One region of the Streptomyces sp. YJ-C3 genome, then DNA from elsewhere that is predicted to be linked to it. Evidence: riboswitches for the same ligand, from Rfam matches in the RefSeq annotation. Region 1 holds a riboswitch; each other region holds the start of a gene.
The links. Region 1 has a riboswitch for cyclic di-AMP ahead of ACVHNB_RS03290 (transglycosylase family protein). Riboswitches for the same ligand answer to the same signal wherever they lie in the genome.
Positions count from the first base shown of each region.

Region 2: linked by a shared signal. The riboswitch ahead of ACVHNB_RS09605 (M23 family metallopeptidase) and the one ahead of ACVHNB_RS03290 (transglycosylase family protein) in region 1 are both predicted to bind cyclic di-AMP.
Region 3: linked by a shared signal. The riboswitch ahead of ACVHNB_RS04045 (C40 family peptidase) and the one ahead of ACVHNB_RS03290 (transglycosylase family protein) in region 1 are both predicted to bind cyclic di-AMP.

Region 1 is NZ_CM132685.1:734,942-742,177, forward strand. It holds gene ACVHNB_RS03275 (nucleoside triphosphate pyrophosphohydrolase) at 1-660, shown strand, start outside; gene ACVHNB_RS03280 (cytochrome P450 family protein) at 757-1,983, shown strand; gene ACVHNB_RS03285 (transglycosylase family protein) at 2,145-3,134, shown strand; cyclic di-AMP (ydaO/yuaA leader) riboswitch at 3,316-3,472, shown strand; gene ACVHNB_RS03290 (transglycosylase family protein) at 3,477-4,169, shown strand; gene eno (phosphopyruvate hydratase) at 4,538-5,824, shown strand; gene ACVHNB_RS03300 (FtsB family cell division protein) at 5,954-6,451, shown strand; gene ACVHNB_RS03305 (DUF501 domain-containing protein) at 6,514-7,047, shown strand; gene ACVHNB_RS03310 (Ppx/GppA phosphatase family protein) at 7,044-7,236, shown strand, end outside.
Region 2 is NZ_CM132685.1:2,163,491-2,170,726, forward strand. It holds gene ACVHNB_RS09590 (DNA gyrase/topoisomerase IV subunit A) at 1-1,088, opposite strand, end outside; gene ACVHNB_RS09595 (M16 family metallopeptidase) at 1,360-2,715, shown strand; gene ACVHNB_RS09600 (M16 family metallopeptidase) at 2,733-4,100, shown strand; cyclic di-AMP (ydaO/yuaA leader) riboswitch at 4,338-4,502, shown strand; gene ACVHNB_RS09605 (M23 family metallopeptidase) at 4,515-5,303, shown strand; gene ACVHNB_RS09610 (GntR family transcriptional regulator) at 5,527-6,213, shown strand; gene ACVHNB_RS09615 (HPr family phosphocarrier protein) at 6,419-6,700, opposite strand; gene ACVHNB_RS09620 (bifunctional acetate--CoA ligase family protein/GNAT family N-acetyltransferase) at 6,890-7,236, shown strand, end outside.
Region 3 is NZ_CM132685.1:912,649-919,884, reverse strand. It holds gene pcrA (DNA helicase PcrA) at 1-1,605, opposite strand, end outside; cyclic di-AMP (ydaO/yuaA leader) riboswitch at 2,009-2,163, shown strand; gene ACVHNB_RS04045 (C40 family peptidase) at 2,171-3,361, shown strand; gene ACVHNB_RS04040 (tellurite resistance/C4-dicarboxylate transporter family protein) at 3,387-4,361, shown strand; gene ACVHNB_RS04035 (hypothetical protein) at 4,339-4,692, opposite strand; gene ACVHNB_RS04030 (C40 family peptidase) at 5,058-6,101, shown strand; gene ACVHNB_RS04025 (sigma-70 family RNA polymerase sigma factor) at 6,136-7,062, shown strand; gene ACVHNB_RS04020 (RNA polymerase sigma-70 factor) at 7,064-7,236, opposite strand, start outside.

The DNA.
Region 1 (7,236 bases):
GGCTCGTACGACCTGCCGGGCGCCCGCCTCCTCGACCTCGTCCAGGTCATGGACCGCATCCGCCGCGAGTGCCCCTGGTCCTCGCTGCGCACGCACGAGGACCTGGCGAAGTACGCGATCGAGGAGGCGTACGAGCTGGTGGAGGCCATCGAGACGGGGAACAGGGACGAACTGCGCGAGGAGCTCGGCGACGTGCTCCTCCAGGTCGTCTTCCACGCACGCATCGCCGAGGAGTCGGCCGGCGAGGCCGGCGAGGCCGACGAGGACACCGCGCCGTTCTCGATCGACGACGTGGCGGGCGGCATCGTCACCAAGCTCATCCACCGCCACCCGCACGTCTTCGGCGACGACACCGCGTCCACGCCGGAGGAGGTCAAGGAGCACTGGCTGCGCACGAAGGCCGAGGAGAAGCAGCGGGCCTCGGTCACGGACGGCGTCCCGGTCGGCCAGCCCGGCCTGGCCCTGGCCGCGAAGCTCGGCTCGCGCGTGCGCACGGCGGGGCTCGACGTACCGGTGCCGACGGGATCCGGTGTGGGGTACGAACTGCTGGCGCTCGCCCTGCGGGCGGAGGCGGACGGGGTGGACCCGGAGGCGGCGCTCAGGGCAGTGGCCCGGGTGTACCGGGACGCGGTGCGGGCGGCCGAGGGCCTGGCGGGGTAGCCGGCGCAGCGCCCCTGGCGGGGCGGATACCGTCGGGGAGTGACCGAAAGCCCCGCCCCGCACGACGCACCCGCCCCGCACGACGCACCCGCCGCGATGCCCGAACTCTTCACCTGGGAGTTCGCGAGCGACCCGTACCCCGCCTACGCCTGGCTGCGCGAGCACGCCCCCGTGCACCGCACCACCCTGCCCAGCGGCGTCGAGGCCTGGCTGGTCACCCGGTACGCGGATGCCCGGCAGGCCCTCGCCGACCAGCGGCTCAGCAAGAACCCGGACCATCACGACGGGTCGTCGCACGCCAAGGGCAAGACCGGCATCCCGGGCGAGCGCAAGGCCGATCTGATGACGCACCTGCTCAACATCGACCCGCCGGACCACACCCGGCTGCGCCGCCTCGTCTCGAAGGCGTTCACCCCGCGTACGGTGGCCGAATTCGCGCCCCGGGTGCAGGAGTTGACCGACGACCTGATCGACCGGTTCGCGGCGAAGGGCGAGGCGGACCTGATCCACGACTTCGCCTTCCCGCTCCCCATCTACGCCATCTGCGACCTGCTGGGCGTTCCGCGCGAGGACCAGGACGACTTCCGGGACTGGGCGGGCATGATGATCCGGCACGGGGGAGGGCCGCGCGGCGGCGTCGCCCGTTCCGTGAAGAAGATGCGCGGCTATCTCGCCGAGCTGATCCACCGCAAGCGCCACGACCCCGGCGACGATCTGATCTCCGGCCTGATCCGCGCCTCCGACCACGGCGAGCACCTCACCGAGAACGAGGCCGCGGCGATGGCCTTCATCCTGCTCTTCGCCGGCTTCGAGACGACGGTCAACCTCATCGGGAACGGCACGTACGCCCTGCTCACCCACCCTGAGCAGCGCGCGCGGCTGCAGCGGGCGCTGGCCGAGGGCGACACCGGGCTGCTGGCGACCGGCGTCGAGGAACTGCTGCGCTTCGACGGCCCGGTCGAGCTGGCGACCTGGCGGTTCGCGACCGAACCCCTCACCATCGGCGGCCAGGACATCGCCACCGGGGACCCGGTCCTCGTCGTGCTCGCCGCCGCCGACCGCGACCCGGCGCGCTTCGCCGCACCCGACACCCTCGACCTCGCGCGCCGCGACAACCAGCACCTCGGCTACGGCCACGGCATCCACTACTGCCTCGGCGCCCCCCTCGCGCGCCTGGAGGGACAGACCGCGCTCGCCACCTTGCTGACGCGCCTTCCGGACCTGCGACTTGCCCAGGATCCGGCCGATCTGCGGTGGCGCGGCGGTCTCATCATGCGTGGACTGCGCACGCTGCCGGTGGAGTTCACGCCCCACCAGAACTGACGAGCCGTCACATCTGTGACTTTCACGTGATCTGCGCTGCATCGACTTGTGACAAGCGTTCGAGTCCCGCTACGTTCACCAGTCATCGCGACACGTGCACATCCTGCACTCCCGCATCACCCGTCGCGTGCAGCAGCATCAGTCTCGCGAAAGGGAACCGCATGCTCTCCGGGAACGGTCGTCACCGTCGCCCCCGTCAGGCACCCGCTCTCGTTGTCGCCGCCGGTGTCACCGGCAGCGCCATCGCGATCCCGCTGCTCGCCGCGACCAACGCGAGCGCCGCCTCCACCAGCACGTGGGACAAGCTCGCCGAGTGCGAGTCCGGCGGCCAGTGGAGCCTGGACGCGGGCAACGGGTACTACGGCGGACTGCAGTTCTCGCAGGAGATGTGGGAGCAGTACGGCGGTCTCGACTACGCCGCGCGCGCCGACGAGGCCAGCAGATCCCAGCAGATAGCCGTCGCCGAGAAAGCGCTCGACGACCGCGGGCCGAGCGCCTGGCCGAGCTGCTCGATCGTGGCCGGTCTCACCAAGAGCGACGACTCGGCCGATGTCGACCCGGGCGCGAGCGCCTCCCCGTCGGACGACTCCTCGGACGGCTCCTCGGACTCCGCCGACGACTCCGCCACGGATTCGGGAGACAAGAATCACGACGGGTCCGGCACATCGGACACCCCGTCAGCCGACGCGACGGGCGATACCTCCGGTAACACGTCGAGCGACGACCCGAGCGACACGGCAAGCGACAAGTCGGACAAGTCGGGGCAGTCCGCCGACGATTCCGGCACCGACCCCAGCGCCGACGCCTCCGGCTCGGCGGCCGATCAGGAGCCCTCGGACGCGGCCACCCCGTCCGCCCCGGCCTCGGACGACGCCTCCGCCGGCGGCCGTCACCGCGGCGACCGCGCCACGGACGACACCTCCGACTCCCGTACGGGAGAAGGCCGTCACGCCTCCCGCGAGGAGCGGCGCGACGAAGGGACGTACACGGTCCGCTCCGGCGACAACCTGTGGGACATCGCCGACGCCCATGACGTCGACGGCGGGTGGGATGCGCTCTACGACCTGAACAAGAAGACGGTCGGCTCCGACCCCGACCTCATCCTTCCTGGTCAGAGTCTGGATCTTGGCCTCGAATCGGGCGAAAAGTAGCGGGAGTTCAGGGCTGGTTGGGGCGCGTATGTCCACTTTTGCGCGAGTGAGACATGAGTCTCAAAGACCCTGATCGTCTTTGAAATCGGGCGGATCCACTGCTTAACGTCGTCACCGCTCGCCACTGCGGGCCCCGACGGACGTCACGCCGAATCCTGCCAACGTCCGTACGGGAACAGTCGACGCGTCAGCGCCGTAGGCAGGAGCGGGGGACCCAGGTAAGTGCCGTTCAGGGAGACCGAGACGGCTTGGGGTTAAGCCGCGCACAAGGATGCGCGGCCGGGCACTCACTGGCCCGAACCCGACAGCTCACCTCGTAGGCGTCGGTGAGGGGATCTCTCCATGCTGCTTTCCAGCAAGGGCAAGCACCGCCGCCCGTCCAAGGCCGTCCGTGTCGCCACGCTCGCCGGCGTCGCCGGTGCCGCTGTCGCCGTCCCGCTGATGGGCGCCACCTCCGCCTCCGCCGCCTCCACCTCCGAGTGGGACCAGGTCGCGCAGTGCGAGTCCGGTGGCAACTGGTCCATCAACACGGGCAACGGCTACTACGGCGGCCTCCAGTTCTCGTCCTCGACCTGGGCCGCGTACGGCGGCACCGCCTACGCCTCCTCCGCCGACCAGGCCTCCAAGGCCCAGCAGATATCGGTCGCCGAGAAGGTCCTCGCCGCGCAGGGCAAGGGTGCCTGGCCGAGCTGTGGTGTGGGCCTGTCCGGCGCCTCCACCTCGAACTCCGCCCCGGCTCCCGAGCAGCCGAAGCAGCAGCAGGCTCAGCCGCAGCAGCGCTCCGAGTCCTCCACGACCACCCGCTCCGAGCAGCGCCAGGCGCCGCAGCAGCAGGAGTCGAAGAAGACCGTCACGACCCCGACCGGCAAGAAGGTCAAGAAGGGCGACGGCGAGTACAAGGTGAAGCACGGCGACACCCTCAGCAAGATCGCCGAGGCGCACGGCACCACCTGGCAGAAGGTGTTCAAGCTCAACAAGGACATCGTCACCGACGCCGACCTGATCTACCCGGGTCAGCAGCTGCACCTGAAGTAAGCCGCACGTATAGAGGGGAGCCTCGGCATCGGCGGACGCCGAGCTCTTTCGACCCGTCCCCATGTAACGGGCCGCTCGCATCGGCGCCCCATCCCGGCATCCGGGGTGGGGCGCCTTGCTGTCCGCCGACTGCGGCACCGTCGCGGCTGCCCGCGGCCCGCACCCGGCGCTCGGCCCGGACACGGCGGACGGGATTCCGTCACCCGCACGCCACCACCCCGTTTTGTTCCAGTTGGGAACATTTCGCTAACGGCGTTGTCCACGAGACGGGCGGTCGGCTGGCCGATGCCCCGGAGCCGGTTAGGCTCATGGGTGCGGGAATGCGTTACCGAGGCAGCCCGCCCAGTTGCGTCACATCCCAGAAGGAGATGCTCGTGCCGTCCATCGACGTCGTCGTAGCCCGGGAAATCCTGGACTCCCGAGGCAACCCCACGGTCGAGGTCGAGGTCGGCCTCGACGACGGCAGCACGGGTCGTGCTGCCGTTCCGTCCGGTGCCTCCACCGGTGCCTTCGAGGCCATCGAACTCCGTGACGGTGACCCCAACCGTTACCAGGGCAAGGGTGTCGAGAAGGCCGTCCTCGCCGTCATCGAGCAGATCGGCCCGGAGCTCGTCGGCTACGACGCCACCGAGCAGCGCCTGATCGACCAGGCGATGTTCGACCTGGACGCCACGGACAACAAGGGCTCCCTCGGCGCCAACGCCATCCTCGGCGTCTCGCTCGCCGTGGCCCACGCCGCCTCCGAGGCCAGCGACCTGCCGCTCTTCCGCTACCTCGGCGGTCCGAACGCGCACCTGCTGCCCGTCCCGATGATGAACATCCTGAACGGTGGGTCGCACGCCGACTCCAACGTCGACATCCAGGAGTTCATGATCGCCCCGATCGGCGCGGAGTCCTTCTCCGAGGCGCTGCGCTGGGGCACCGAGGTCTACCACACCCTCAAGAAGGTCCTGAAGGCCAAGGGCCTGTCCACCGGCCTCGGCGACGAGGGCGGCTTCGCCCCGAACCTGGAGTCGAACCGCGCCGCCCTCGACCTCATCCTCGAGGCCATCAAGGAGGCCGGCTACATCCCCGGCCAGCAGGTCGCGCTCGCGCTGGACGTCGCCGCCTCCGAGTTCTACAAGGACGGCAAGTACCAGTTCGAGGGCAAGGAGCGCTCGGCGGCCGAGATGACCGAGTACTACGAGGAGCTCGTCTCCGCGTACCCGCTCGTCTCCATCGAGGACCCGCTGTACGAGGACGACTGGGCCGGCTGGAACGTCATCACCGAGAAGCTGGGCGACAAGGTCCAGCTCGTCGGCGACGACCTCTTCGTCACCAACCCGGAGCGCCTGGCCCGCGGCATCGAGGAGAACTCGGCGAACGCCCTCCTCGTCAAGGTCAACCAGATCGGCTCGCTGACCGAGACCCTGGACGCCGTCGAGCTGGCCCAGCGCAACGGCTTCAAGTGCATGATGTCGCACCGCTCCGGCGAGACCGAGGACGTCACCATCGCCGACCTGGCCGTCGCCACCAACTGCGGCCAGATCAAGACCGGCGCCCCGGCCCGCTCCGAGCGTGTCGCCAAGTACAACCAGCTCCTTCGCATCGAGGAGATCCTGGACGACGCGGCGGTCTACGCCGGTCGCAGCGCATTTCCCCGCTTCAAGGGCTGACCGGCCCCGACGCCTGCTGAGGCAGTAGTTCCGTACGTCCCCGCACTCGGTCCCGTACCGTGTGCGGGGACGTACGCACGTAGACGGGTGCCGCCAGGTGCCGCAGGCAGACGGGGAGGCCCAGAGGCGATGCCGGGAAAGCTCCGAAGCAGGGGCCGCGACGACGCCGCCCGCTTCTCCACGGCCACCCGCCTGCGCCTGCTCGGCGAGCAGACCGCGGAGCGCGTCTACCGCTCGCAGAACAAGCGCCAGGCCCGCCGCTCCCGCCTCACCGGCCGCGCGGCCCTGCTCGCCCTCGTCGTCTGCACCCTCGTGGTCGCGCTCGCGTACCCGATAAGGCAGTACGTCTCCCAGCGCGGCGAGATCGCGGACCTGCAGCGCCAGCAGCAGGAGGCCAGGGACCGGGTCGACAGGCTGCGTGACGAGAAGGCCCGCTGGCAGGACGACACGTACGCCGAGCAGCGCATCCGCGAACGGCTGCACATGGTGATGCCGGGCGAGACCGGGTACGTGGTGCCCGATCCGCGCTCCACCGAGTCGAGCCGCGCCGAGCAGGGCGAGGCCGACCGCCCCTGGTACTCGAACGTCTGGGACGGCGTCGACAAGGCCGACCGGGCGGACGGCTGAGCCGCCGCCCCGCCGCACCCCCTCCACTGATCCACGTACACGAAAGACACTCAGAGACAGCCATGGAAACGCCCCCGCCGCAGACCGCGCCCACCGCGCCCACGGACGCCGACATCCACGCGTTCCAGGAACAGCTCGGCCGCCCGCCGCGCGGCCTGCGCGCCATCGCGCACCGCTGCCCCTGCGGCAACCCGGACGTGGTCGAGACGGCCCCGCGCCTGGAGGACGGCACGCCGTTCCCGACGACGTACTACCTGACGTGCCCGCGCGCGGCCTCGGCCATCGGCACGCTGGAGGCCAACGGCGTCATGAAGGAGATGACGGAGCGCCTGCAGACGGACCCCGAGCTGGCCCAGCAGTACCGGGCGGCCCACGAGGACTACATCGCGCGCCGTGACGCCATCGAGGTCCTGGAGAACTTCCCGAGCGCCGGCGGCATGCCCGACCGCGTGAAGTGCCTGCACGTCCTCGTGGCCCACTCCCTGGCCGCGGGGCCCGGTGTGAACCCGCTGGGCGACGAGGCGATCGAGATGCTGCCCGAGTGGTGGAAGAAGGGCGCGTGCGTGAGCGCGAAGCCCGCCGAGGAGGCCGTGTGACCAGGGTCGCCGCGATCGACTGCGGTACGAACTCCATCCGCCTCCTCGTCGCCGACGCGAACCCGCAGACCGGCGAACTCGTCGACCTGGACCGCCGGATGACGATCGTCCGGCTCGGCCAGGGCGTCGACCGGACGGGCCGCCTCGCCCCCGAGGCGCTGGAGCGCACGTTCGCGGCGTGCCGCGAGT
Region 2 (7,236 bases), 1.4 Mb from region 1:
TCGAGCAGCTCCTTGAGACCCAGGGTGAGCGGCTGGCCGTCCACCAGGGCCACATTGTTGATACCGAAGGACTCCTCCATCGGCGTCAGCTTGTACAGCTGCTCCAGGATCGCCTCCGGCACGAAACCGTTCTTGATCTCGATGACCAGGCGCAGGCCGTGCTCGCGGTCGGTGAGGTCCTTCACGTCCGCGATGCCCTGGAGCTTCTTCGAACCGACGAGCTCCTTGATCTTCGCGATGACCTTCTCGGGACCGACCGCGAAGGGCAGTTCGGTGACGACGAGCCCCTTGCGGCGCGCCGTCACGGTGTCCACGGAGACCGTCGCACGGATCTTGAACGTGCCGCGCCCGGACTCGTAGGCGTCCTTGATGCCGGACAGGCCGACGATCCGGCCGCCGGTGGGCAGGTCGGGCCCCGGCACGAACTTCATGAGCGTCTCGAGGTCGGCCCCCGGGTGCTTGATCAAATGCCGCGCGGCGGCGATCACTTCCCCCAGGTTGTGCGGCGCCATGTTGGTCGCCATGCCGACCGCGATGCCCGACGCGCCGTTGACCAGAAGGTTCGGGTACGCCGCCGGGAGAACGAGGGGCTCCTGCTCCTGCCCGTCGTAGTTCGGTGCGAAGTCGACCGTGTTCTCTTCGATCGACTCCGTCATCAGACCGGCTGCCGGGTCCATGCGGCACTCGGTGTACCGCATGGCGGCCGGGCGGTCGTCGTTGCCCAGCGAACCGAAGTTCCCGTGCCCGTCGACCAGCGGTACGCGCATCGAGAACGGCTGTGCCAGACGCACCAGGGCGTCGTAGATCGACGCGTCACCATGGGGGTGCAACTTACCCATGACCTCGCCGACGACACGGGCGCACTTCACATAGCCACGGTCGGGGCGCAGGCCCATCTCGTTCATCTGATAGACGATCCGACGGTGGACGGGCTTCATCCCGTCGCGGGCGTCGGGCAGGGCGCGCGAGTAGATGACCGAGTACGCGTACTCCAGGTAGGAGCCCTGCATTTCGTCGACCACGTCGATGTCGAGGATCTTCTCCTCGAAGTCGTCGGGCGGCGGGGTCTTCGTGCTGCGGCGGGCCATCGCTGCTGCGGCTCCTTCACCAACATGAACGGGTACATGAACGGGAACTGTCGCGGACCATTGTGGACCGCCCCACTGACAACGCTGATCGCGACCCGTCCATACCGGGTGGTTCGCGGCCCGCTCGGGGGCTTCATGCTCGCTTACGGCGTAGCTCGAGCGGGAACTTCGCCAGGTGTCAGCACGCTTGCATACAGTGGCAGGACTGGCAGCAGTTCTGTGTTTTCAGTGTTCGCAGTGTTCTCCGTTCCCCGCGATCGAAGGGACCTACATGCCCATGGGTCACACGGCCACCGCCGAGGCCGGCTCCGGCGGCCTGACAGCGACCGAGCACCGGCTGGCCAACGGCCTGCGTGTGGTGCTCTCCGAGGATCACCTGACCCCGGTCGCGGCGGTCTGCCTCTGGTACGACGTCGGCTCGCGCCACGAGGTCAAGGGCCGTACGGGCCTGGCTCACCTTTTCGAGCACCTGATGTTCCAGGGCTCGAAGCAGGTGCACGGCAACGGTCACTTCGAGCTCGTCCAGGGCGCGGGCGGGTCGCTCAACGGCACGACGAGCTTCGAGCGGACGAACTACTTCGAGACCATGCCCGCCCACCAGCTGGAGCTCGCGCTCTGGCTGGAGGCCGACCGCATGGGCTCGCTGCTGGCCGCCCTCGACGAGGAGTCGATGGAGAACCAGCGGGACGTCGTGAAGAACGAGCGCCGTCAGCGCTACGACAACGTCCCCTACGGCACCGCGTTCGAGAAGCTGACCGCCCTCATGTACCCGGAGGGCCACCCGTACCACCACACGCCCATCGGCTCCATGGCCGACCTGGACGCGGCCACCCTCGAAGACGCGCGGAACTTCTTCCGCACCTACTACGCGCCCAACAACGCGGTGCTCTCCGTAGTGGGCGACATCGACCCCGAGGAGACGCTCGCCTGGGTCGAGAAGTACTTCGGCTCCATCCCCGGCCACGACGGCAAGGCCGCCCCGCGCGACGGTTCCCTGCCCGAGGTGATCGGCGGGCAGCTGCGCGAGGTCGTCGAGGAGGAGGTCCCCGCGCGCGCCCTCATGGCGGCCTACCGGCTCCCGGAGGACGGCACGCGCGCGTGCGACGCCGCCGACCTCGCCCTGACGGTCCTCGGCGGCGGCGAGTCGTCGCGGCTCTACAACCGTCTGGTGCGCCGCGACCGCACCGCCGTGGCCGCCGGGTTCGGACTGCTGCGCCTGGCCGGCGCGCCCTCCCTGGGCTGGCTCGACGTGAAGACCTCCGGAGACGTCGAGGTGCCGGTCATCGAGGCCGCCGTCGACGAGGAGCTCGCCCGGTTCGCCGAGGAGGGTCCCACGCCCGAGGAGATGGAGCGCGCCCAGGCCCAGTTGGAGCGCGAGTGGCTGGACCGGCTCGGCACCGTGGCGGGCCGCGCCGACGAACTGTGCCGCTACGCCGTACTGTTCGGCGACCCGCAGCTCGCGCTCACGGCCGTGCAGCGCGTCCTCGAGGTGACCGCCGAGGAGGTCCAGGAGGTCGCCAAGGCCCGCCTGCGCCCCGACAACCGCGCGGTCCTCGTGTACGAGCCGACGGCCCCCGCCGACCCCGATGACGAGAGCGACGAGAACGACGAGGAGGCGGGCCGGTGACCGAGCAGCTCGCGACCATGGACTTCCACCCCCAGCCGCAGGCCGGCGCGGCCAAGCCGTGGGCGTTCCCCGCCCCGGAGCGCGGCGAGCTCGCCAACGGCCTGACGGTGCTGCGCTGCCACCGTCCCGGCCAGCAGGTCGTCGCCGTCGAGATCAACCTGGACGCGCCGCTGGACGCCGAGCCCGCCGGGCTCGACGGCGTCGCCACGATCATGGCGCGTGCCTTCAACGAGGGCACCGACAAGCACTCCGCGGAGGAGTTCGCGGCGGAACTGGAGCGCTGCGGCGCCACGTTGGACGCGCACGCCGACCACCCCGGCGTCCGCGTCTCCCTGGAAGTGCCGGTCTCCCGCCTCCCCAAGGGGCTGGCCCTGCTGGCCGACGCCCTGCGGGCGCCCGCCTTCGCGGACAGCGAGATCGAGCGCCTCGTCCGCAACCGCCTGGACGAGATCCCGCACGAGAGCGCCAACCCGGCCCGCCGCGCCGCCAAGGAGCTCTCCAGGCAGCTCTTCCCGGCCGGCTCGCGCATGTCGCGCCCGCGTCAGGGCACCGAGGAGACCGTCGCCGCCATCGACGCGGTGGCCGTGCGCGCCTTCTACGAGAAGCACGTACGTCCCGCCACCGGGACCGTCGTCGTGGTGGGCGACCTGACGGGCACCGACCTCGACGCCCTCCTCGCGGACACGCTCGGCGCCTGGACCGGCGACACGAGCGAGCCGCGCCCGGCGCCGCCGGTCACCGCGGACGACACCGGCCGGGTCGTCGTCGTGGACCGTCCGGGAGCGGTGCAGACGCAGCTGCTCATCGGCCGGATCGGGCCCGACAAGCACGACCGCGTGTGGGCGGCGCAGATCCTCGGCACGTACTGCCTCGGCGGCACGCTCACCTCGCGCCTGGACCGCGTCCTGCGCGAGGAGAAGGGCTACACCTACGGTGTGCGGTCCTTCGCCCAGGTGCTGCGGTCCGCGCCCGACGGGACGGGCGCGGCGATGCTCGCCATCAGCGGCTCCGTGGACACGCCGAACACCGGACCCGCGCTCGACGACCTCTGGAAGGTCCTGCGCACGCTGGCCGCCGAGGGCCTCACGGACGCGGAACGCGACACGGCCGTGCAGAACCTGGTGGGTGTGGCCCCGCTGAAGTTCGAGACGGCCGCGGCGGTCGCGGGCACCCTCGCCGACCAGGTCGAGCAGCAGCTGCCGGACGACTTCCAGGCCCGGCTGTACCGCCAACTCGCCGAGACGGGCACCGTGGAGGCCACTGCGGCGGTCGTGAACGCCTTCCCGGCCGACCGGCTGGTGACGATCCTCGTGGGCGACGCCGCGCAGATCGAGGAGCCCGTCAGGGCCCTCGGCATCGGTGAGGTGACCGTGGTCACGGGCTGACCCCCGTCCCGCACGCCGCACGAAGCCCCGATGGTCACGCCGACCACCGGGGCTTCGTGCTGTCGCTCACGTCCGTCCACGACCGACCTTGGATCACGAATGTCCGAATTGGGGCGGAGGTTGCCTGTCTGGTCTGTGGCATGCACTACAAAAGCCGGGATCCGTTTGTTGATTAAAAGATGTCCCGTTTAGCGTCGGTCCGGCTGTCCGCCAGACCTACGTCGCGCCCGCGACACCGGACAGTCATCGCCGAGTCCCCCACGGCGCGAGCCAGGGGAGCCGGGGACCCACCGCAGTCCCTGGGGTGAATCGGACGCTCTTCCCGTACGGGGAGGGTGTCCGTAGGAGACCTTCCTGCTCCGAACCCGTCAGCTAACCCGGTAGGCGAGAGGGAAGGAAAGGACCAGCCACTTCATGGCGTTCACCCGTGCCACCGGGAAGCACCGTCGTCCCAGCCGTCTCACGCGTACCACCGCGCAGGTCGCGGGTGTCGCGGCGATCACCACGACCGGTGTCCTCGGAGGCCTCGCCGCCCCCGCTCTCGCCGCCGACAACGCGGCCGCCGACCAGAACGGCCTGACCCAGGCCATCGCCATCGGCGACTCCCTGGCCGACCAGATCGACGCGCAGGCCTCCGCGCAGAAGAAGGCCGCCGCTGAAGCCGCCGCCAAGAAGAAGGCCGAGGCCGAGGCGAAGAAGAAGGCCCAGGAGGCCAAGCGCGAGGCCGAGGCGAAGGCCAAGAAGGAGCGCGAGGCCAAGGAGCGCGCCGCCCGTGAGGCCGAGCGCAAGCGCCTCAACTCCTTCGTGGCACCGATCACCGGCTCCTACGTCTCCACCGCCTACAAGGCGAGCAGCGGCCTGTGGTCCTCCGGCAGCCACACCGGCATCGACTTCCACGCGGCGAGCGGCACCTCCGTGCACGCCGTGGGCTCCGGCACCGTCGTCGAGGCCGGCTGGGGCGGCGCGTACGGCAACAACATCGTGATCAAGATGAACGACGGCACGTACACCCAGTACGGTCACCTGTCGTCCATCGGTGTCTCCGTCGGCCAGGCCGTCACCCCCGGCCAGCAGATAGGCCTCTCCGGCGCCACCGGCAACGTCACGGGCCCGCACCTCCACTTCGAGGCCCGCACGACCCCCGACTACGGCTCCGACATGGACCCCGTCGCGTACCTCCGCTCGCACGGCGTGAACGTCTGACGCATCCGCAGCAGCAGTCCCCGAAAGCCCCGGCCGCCGAGCCGGGGCTTTCGCGTGTGCACGCTGTTCCTGTCCAAAAAATATCCATGGATTCCGGCCTGCCGTCGGAAATTCAAGGAGGGTGGAATAGAGTCACTGGGCGGGCGCGTCGAACAGGTGTCAATCGCGCTTGCACGGGCGTCAATCGACCGCGTTTCGCGGGGATTAAGGCGGAGGTCGGGTCATGCGCATTCCCGCGCACTCGGTATGCACGGCGATCCGCGACGACATCGTCGCGGGTGTCTACGAGCGCGGCAGCAGGCTCACCGAGGAACTGCTCGCGCGCCGCTACGGGGTCTCGCGCGTCCCGGTCCGCGAGGCGCTGCGCACCCTGGAGGCCGAGGGCTTCGTCGTCACGCGCAGGCACGCGGGCGCGTGCGTGGCCGAACCCACCGAGCAGGAGGCCGCCGACCTGCTGGAGATCCGCATGCTGCTGGAGCCGCTGGGTGCCGCGCGCGCCGCGCAGCGTCGCACCGAGGCCCACCTCAAGGTGCTGCGTGGCCTGGTCAGGCTGGGGCAGGAGCGCTCCAGGCGGGGCCAGAGCGAGGATCTGCGCTCCCTGGGCGGCTGGTTCCACGAGACCCTCGCACAGGCCTCGGGAAGCCCCGGCCTGATCACCCTGCTCACCCAGCTCCGGCACAAGATCGCGTGGATGTACGCCGTCGAGACCCCGGCCCAGCCGGGCGATTCCTGGGCGGAGCACGGCGCCATCGTGGACGCGGTGGCCCGCGGCGACGCCGAGCGGGCCCGCTCCCTGACCGCCCTGCACACCGAGCGCGCCGTCACGGCCCACCGGCTGCGCGTCCCCCGTGCGGGCGACCGTGTGAGGACTTCGCAACATGCCGTAAACACGGCGGGGCTCCAGCATTAACAGGGGGGCCGTATACAAAGAAGTGCGGTATTCATCGAATGAGCCGCGCAGTATCTTTTGCCGCCCTGATTAAAGACGTCCAGTGCGGTGTAATTCTGCTGCCCTATTCGGCGTGCTTGAATTTCGCGCGGTGGTGTCCGAATGCGAAAACGGCGGAGCCGCGCGCCCTCGAAGGGAAACGCGCGGCTCCGCCGAACTGATGGGATCAGACGGTCTCGGGAAGCTCCTCGAGGCCCTCGGAGACCAGCTTCGCCAGACGGTCGAGCGCGGCGTCCGCACCCTCGGCGTCGGAGGCCAGGACGATCTCCTCGCCGCCCTGGGCGCCCAGGCCCAGCACCGCGAGCATGGAGGCGGCGTTGACCGGGTTGCCGTCAGCCTTGGCGATCGTCACGGGGACGCCGGCCGCCGTGGCCGCGCGGACGAAGATGGAGGCGGGGCGGGCGTGGAGGCCCTCGGCCCAGCCGACGTTGACGCGGCGCTCAGCCATGTGATGCTGCCCTTCAGGTGTCTCACGGTTGTCTAGACCATTCTCACACACCGTGGAGCGTGCTCGACGCGGACCCAGGTCCCCTCCGAGCACTGCCCTTCGGCCTTCCATAGCCTGCCTCCCACGCGCGCGGGCCGCGACCCGTACGACTGTCGCCCGCTTGTCGGTGGCCAGCCCTACCCTTGCGGCATGGAGACCCCGTCGGACCGGCACGCCTACCCCGCCCACTGGGAGGCCGACGTCGTGCTGCGCGACGGCGGCACCGCCCGGATCAGGCCCATCACCACCGACGACGCCGAGCGCCTGACCAGCTTCTACGAGCAGGTCTCGGACGAGTCGAAGTACTACCGCTTCTTCGCGCCCTACCCCCGTCTGTCCGACAAAGACGTCCACCGCTTCACCCATCACGACTACGTGGACCGCGTCGGCCTGGCCGCCACGGTGGGCGGCGAGTTCATCGCGACCGTCCGCTACGACCGGATCGACCCGAACGGCAGACCCGCCTCCGCGCCCGCCGACGAGGCCGAGGTCGCCTT
Region 3 (7,236 bases), 180 kb from region 1:
CCGCTTCACGGCGTTCGTCGAGCGGGCCGCCATGCCGTACGCCTCGTCGACGCGGCGCAGTGCCTGCGGGAAGGAGATCTTCTCGCGCTGCGACAGTGCGTCGATCATGGCCTCGGCTCGGTCGCCGATGCCGCGCTTGGGCACGTTCAGGATGCGGCGCAGCGGGACGGAGTCCTCGGGGTTCGACAGGACCCGCAGGTAGGCGAGGACGTCCCGGACCTCCTTGCGCTCGTAGAAGCGGACGCCGCCGACGACCTTGTAGGGCAGGCCGACGCGGATGAAGATCTCTTCGAAGACACGGGACTGCGCGTTCGTCCGGTAGAAGACGGCGACGTCGCCGGCCTTCGCGTCGCCCGCGTCCGTGAGCCGGTCGATCTCCTCGGCGACGAACTGGGCCTCGTCGTGCTCGGTGTCCGCGACGTAGCCGGTGATCTGGGCGCCCGCGCCCGCGTTGGTCCACAGGTTCTTGGGGCGGCGCGACTCGTTGCGCTCGATGACCGCGTTGGCCGCGGAGAGGATCGTCTGGGTGGAGCGGTAGTTCTGCTCCAGCAGGATCGTCGTCGCGTCCGTGTAGTCCTCCTCGAACTGGAGGATGTTGCGGATCGTGGCGCCGCGGAACGCGTAGATGGACTGGTCGGCGTCACCCACGACGCAGAGCTCGGCGGGGTCCGCGTCGTTGCCCTCCGCGTCCTGGGCCGGGCCGACGAGCTCGCGCACCAGCGCGTACTGCGCGTGGTTCGTGTCCTGGTACTCGTCGACCAGGACGTGGCGGAAGCGGCGGCGGTAGTGCTCGGCGACGTCGGGGAACGCGCGCAGCAGGTTCACCGTCGTCATGATCAGGTCGTCGAAGTCCAGCGCGTTGGCCTCGCGCAGCCGCGACTGGTACATCGCGTAGGCCTGGGCGAGCGTCTTCTCGAATCCGTCGGCGGCCTGGCCGGCGAAGTCCTCCTCGTCGATCAGCTCGTTCTTCAGGTTCGAGATCTTGGCGCTGAAGGACTTCGGCGGGAACTTCTTCGGGTCGAGGTCCAGGTCGCGGCAGACCAGGGCCATCAGGCGCTTGCTGTCGGCGGCGTCGTAGATCGAGAACGACGAGGTGAAGCCGAGCTTCTTCGACTCGCGGCGCAGGATGCGCACGCAGGCGCTGTGGAAGGTCGAGACCCACATGGCGTTGGCGCGCGGGCCGACGAGGGACTCGACGCGCTCCTTCATCTCGCCCGCGGCCTTGTTCGTGAACGTGATCGCGAGGATCTGGCCGGGGTGCACGCCGCGCTCGGCCAGCAGGTAGGCGATGCGGTGGGTGAGGACGCGGGTCTTGCCGGAGCCGGCGCCCGCGACGATGAGCAGCGGGGTGCCACCGTGCACGACGGCCGCCCGCTGGTTCTCGTTCAGCCCGTCGAGGAGGGCCGCCGGGTCGAGGGCCGGGCGGGGGGCGCCGTCGCGGTAGTAGGCGTCCCTGGCCGGGGGCACGTCGAACTTCCCGCCGAACAGGTCGTCCGGGATCGGCTCCGGCGCGGGGCCGTCGTGCTCGTCCTCGGGCGGCGGCGGGGGCTCCTCCGCGCCGCGCTGGAGGCTGGCCAGGAAGTTGTCGTCAAAGAGGCTGCTCATCGCTCTACGAGTCTAGGCCGCCCCACTGACACCCCGCCGCCGCCTTCACCACACCGCCCGTCCGAGCAGGTCAGCGGCTTCGGAACGCGCGGGTCGGCCGGGCCCGGACACCGGACGCCCCCTCGTCACACTCCATGACGACACCTTCACAAATAGTGAGTGAAGCCCACACACTCCCGCATCCCCGACAAGCGCATGGACGAAATGCGAACAAATCGCCGCAGACCATGAGGGGTTGGCCGCATACGGCCAGGTGCGGGGCCGCGGAGTCGCCAAGGTCACGAAAATGTATCGGGCATATCGAACATCAACCTTCACAGCAGCAACACGAGTTGGCTACGGTGCTGCGCGGGCAGCCCGTCCCCCCGCTCGCGAACAACGCGGCGACCGGGCAGCCCCCGCTGAGTTCCGTACGCCGAGAGGCAGGGAACCGGGGACCCAACCGACCTTGGGGTGAATCGGCTCAACGGCCCGGCACCATCGGGCAGTTGACCGTAGGGCAGCCTTCCGTACGCCCGAACCCGACAGCTAACCCGGTAGGCGGACCACGGAAGGAGTCGCCTCCTTGGCGTCGCACCGCAAGCCGCGCACCCGCTCCCGGATGTCGGGCGGCCTTCGCACCACCCCCGCGGTCGGGATCACGACCGCCGCCCTCACCTCGGTGGCCCTGCTCTCGCAGACGGCACAGGCCGCCCCCGCGCAGCCGGCCAGGCCGAGCCTCGAAGAGGTGCAGAAGAAGGTCGACACCCTGTACCGGCAGGCCGAGGTCGCCACGCAGAAGTACAACTCCGCCAAGGAGCAGACCGACAGCAAGAAGAAGCAGGTCGACCAGCTCCTCGACGACATCGCGCAGCGCACCGAGAAGATGAACGCGGCCCGCCAGGACCTGGGCCGGTTCGCCGCCGAGCAGTACCGCTCGGGCGGGGTCAGCGACACCGCGACGATGTTCCTCGCCGACGACCCCGAGGACTACTTCGCGCAGAACCACCTGATGAGCCGGATGACCGCCAGCCAGAAGAAGGCGGTCGACGACTACCAGGAGCAGCAGCGCGCGACCGCGAAGAAGCGCACCGAGGCGCAGGAGAACCTCCAGCAGCTCACCTCCTCGCAGACCGAGCTGAAGACCTCGAAGCAGAGCGTGCAGTCCAAGCTCTCCGACGCGCGCCGGCTGCTGTCCGAGCTGACGGCCGAGGAGAAGCAGCGGCTCGCGGCGATCGAGAAGAAGAAGGAAGAGGCGGCCCGCAAGAAGGCCGCCGAGCTCGCCCAGAAGCAGAAGGCCGAGGAGGAGCAGAAGCGGAAGGCGGCCGAGGAGGCGGCCCGGCAGGAGGACGGCTCGGGTACGTCGTCCGGATCGGGGTCCGGCTCGTCCGGCTCGTCCGGCTCGTCGTCGACCTACGCGGCCAAGGCGGCGAAGGCGCTGGCGTTCGCCAAGTCCCAGGAGGGCAAGCCGTACGTGTGGGGCGCCACGGGCCCGGACTCGTACGACTGCTCGGGGCTGACCCAGGCGGCCTGGAAGGCGGCGGGCATCTCGCTGCCGCGCACCACCTGGGACCAGGTGGAGGTCGGCACGACCGTCCCGCTCTCCGACATCCAGCCGGGTGACCTGGTCTTCTTCTACGACGACATCAGCCACGTCGGCCTCTACCTCGGCGACGGCATGATGATCCACGCGCCGAAGCCGGGGGCGTACGTCCGCGAGGAGTCCATCTACTACGACGGCACGGGGTCGATCCACAGCGTGGTGCGCCCCGCCTGACCGGATCCGCGGTTACGTTCGGGCGGTGCAGCACCGCCCGGACGTGATCCCGCAGTCCTTCTGGTCCCAGCTCCCGCCCGCCGCCGGTGCCGCCGTGATGGCGACCGGCATCGTCTCGGTCGGGTTCCGGCTGACCGGGTACGCCGTCCTGTCCGGTGTCTTCCTGGTCCTTGCCGCGGCGCTCTGGGCGGTGCTGGCCTGCGATTTCCTGCTCCGTCTCGTCCGCGACCGCGGCCGCTGGGAGCGCGAGGCGGACACGCCGCCCGCGCTGACCGCGGTCGCGGCGACGTGCGTCCTCGGCACCCGGCTCTCGCTGGCGGGCCTGCAGGCGCTCGCCGAGGCGCTGCTGGTGATCGCCGCGCTCGTGTGGCCCGTGCTGCTCCTCGCCGTCGTCCGCCACTGGAAACCGCGGATGCCGGGGCTCGTCTTCCTCGTCTGCGTGGCGACCCAGAGCCTGGCCGTGCTCGGGGCGACGCTGTCGGCGGAGCTGGGCGTGGCCTGGCTCGGCCACGCGGCGGTGGTGGTGTTCTGGTGCGGGATCGTGCTGTACGTCGTCGCGTTCGCCCGGTTCGACCGCCGGCAGGTGTTCGAGGGGGCCGGGGACCACTGGATCGCGGGCGGGGCGCTGGGGATCTCGGCGCTCGCGGCGGCCCGGCTGGTGCTCGCCGGGCGGGCCGGTGACCTCTGGAACTCCGACGTCACCGGGGTGCTGCGCGACATGTGCGGGGTGCTGCTCGCGCTCGACCTGGCCTGGTACGTGGTGCTCGCGGTGGCGGAGGTGCTGGAGCCGCGGTTCACGTACGACGTGCGGCGCTGGTCGACGGTGTTCCCGATGGGGGTGACGGCCGTGGCCACGCTCTCCGTGGCCACCGCCGTCGAGACGTCCTGGCTCAAGGGGCCGGGACAGGTGCTGTTGTGGATCGCGGTGGCCGTCTGGCTGGTCACCGCGGTGGGGGCGGCCCGCTCGGCCGGGGCCGTCAGGTCCAGAGCACGGCGATGAAGATGTTGGCCACGGTGAGGCCGCCGACCGCCGCGAACAGGCCCTTCTCCGCCTTCTCCTCGTCGCGCTTCACGTAGACGATGCCGAGGATGACGATCAGGATCGCCAGCTTCACGCCGATCTTGATGTTGTTCACGGTGTTGTCGTCGGCCTGATGGAGGCCGACCAGGGCGACACCGGTCACCAGCATGGTCAGGGCGCCGTGCAGCATGGCCTTGTTGAAGCGGGCCGTGCCCTGCCCCATCGCCGACATCTGCGTGAGGAAGCCGCCGAGCAGCGAGGCGATGCCGATGATGTGCAGGCCGACGAAGAGATGGATGAGTACGTCCATGCTGCGGAGCCTAACGGGACGCCCGTGTCGTCCCGACACCGATCCCCCGTAGCCCTCGCGGACGACTTCGGGCCGCTTCGGGCCACTACGCGCACCTGTCCATCACTCTCTGCCACCAGCCGTAACAAACAAGCCAGTTCCTAACAATCCGGCGCCAACCCGTTACGCAGAGGTTTAGCGTCCTTCCTCAGGTGACCGGCTCCCCACCGCCGCCCGGGCCAGGGGCGGCAGTCGGACACCACCGCCGAGAAAGGTCCGGCGGCGGCCCGCTCCCCCTGTGCGGGCCGCCGCCGGACGCGCGATCGGCGCCCCTCACGCAGCAGTACGTGCAGGCAGGCAGTACGACCGGAAGGACGTGGCACTTCGTGCCGGCAGCGCATCGCAAGCCGAAACAGCGTTCGTTCAGTGGCAGTACGGTCCGCACCGCGGCCACCCTCGCTCTCGCCTCCGCGGCGACCACCATCGCCTTCGACGGCGGTGCGGCGCACGCGGAGCCGAACCTCAGCCCCGCTCAGGTGAAGGCGAAGGTCGACAGGCTCTACCAGGAGGCGGAGGTCGCCACCGAGAAGTACAACGGCGCGAAGGAGAAGGCGGGCAAGGCCCGCAAGAAGGTGGACTCGCTGCAGGACGAGGCGTCCCGCCGGACGGAGTCGCTCAACACGCAGCGCCAGCAACTGGGTGCGGTCGCGGCGGCGCAGTACCGCACGGGCGGCGTGGACCCGTCCGTACAGCTGCTGCTGTCCTCCACGCCCGACCGCTATCTCGACGAGGCGTCCTTCACGAACCGCGTCGGCACCCGCCAGGCCGCCACGATCACCCGCGTCCGCAAGGAGCTGCGCGAGATCGACCAGCTGCACACCCAGGCCGACGGCTCCCTCTCCGAACTGCGAGCCAAGCAGAAGGAGTTGGAGAAGCAGAAGAAGACGGTGACGAAGAAGCTGGCGGACGCCCGGCAGCTGCTCGACCGGCTCACCCCGGCGGACCGGGACCTCACCACGGCCGACGGCGGCGACCGCGCCTCCCGCTCCACGCCCCGGGGGAAGGTGGGCACGGCCCCCAACTCCCGTGCCCAGGCGGCCATCGCCTTCGCACACAACGCGCTCGGCAGCCCGTACGTCTGGGGCGCCACCGGCCCGAACGCCTTCGACTGCTCGGGCCTGACGCAGGCCGCGTACCGCTCGGCGGGCGTCTCGCTGCCGCGCACCACGTACGCGCAGATCAACGCGGGGCAGCGGGTCTCGAAGTCCCAACTGCAGCCGGGCGACCTGGTGTTCTTCTACTCCGGCATCAGCCATGTCGGGCTCTACATCGGCAACGGGCAGATGATCCACGCGCCGAACCCGAGCGCGCCCGTGCGGATCGCGCCGATCGACCAGATGCCGTTCGCCGGGGCCACGCGGGTTTCCTGAGATCCCGGCCGTGCCGCCGTGTTGTACTGCTGCCGTGACGGACAAGGACCCGATACGGGCGACGGGCACGGCGGCGCGGCTCACGGAGCGGTTCGAGGAGCAGCGGCCCCGGCTGCGCTCGGTGGCGTACCGGATTCTCGGTTCGCTCAGCGAGGCCGACGACGCCGTCCAGGAGGCCTGGATCCGCGCCGACCGCGCGGACACCGACGAGGTCGGCAACCTCGCCGGCTGGCTGACCACCGTCGTCGCCCGGGTCTGCCTCAACATGCTGCGGTCCCGCGCCACGCGCCACGAGACCCCGCTAGACGAGCGGCCCGCCGACCCGGCGCTCGGCCCCGACGAGCAGGGCCATCCCGAGGAGGAGGCCCTGCTCGCGGACGAGGTGGGGGTGGCGCTCCTGGTCGTCCTGGACACGCTGTCGCCGGCGGAGCGGGTCGCGTTCGTCCTGCACGACACGTTCGCGGTGCCGTTCGAGCAGATCGCGCCGCTCCTCGACCGCTCCCCCGCCGCCGTGCGCCAGCTCGCCAGCCGGGCCCGGCGCCGGGTGCGGGGCGCGGAGCCCGCCTCCGGCTCGGACCCGGCGCTGCGCCACCGGGTCGTCGAGGCCTTCCTCGCCGCCACGCGCGGCGGTGACTTCGAGGCGCTGCTGGCGCTGCTCGCCCCGGATGTCGTGCTGCACGCCGACCGGGCCGTCATCCCCACGCCCGAGCCGGTCACGCTGGCCGGCGCGCGGGCCGTGGCCGAGAGCGCGATGGCGGCGGTGGCGCGGGCGCGGCTCACCGGGGTCGCGCTCATCGACGGCGTGCCGGGCCTGGTCATGGCGGTCCACGGCCGCCTCGCCCTGGTCCTCAGGTTCACGTTCGGGCCCGCCGGATCGGGGGACATCGCGGCGATCCATGTGGTGGCCGAGCGCGCGGAGCTGGCGCAGCTGGAGATCGAACTCCCGTGCGTCACCGGCTGATTCAGCGGCTCACGGGGGTCTCCCGCTCCACCCGCGACAGCTTCTCGGGGTTGCGCACGGCGTAGAGGCCGGTGACGAGGCCGTCGTCGATGCGCACCGCGAGGACGGCCACGATCTCGTCGCCGATCCGGAGCGTCAGCGCCGGGGCGCCGTTGAGGCGGGTCTGCTGCGCCG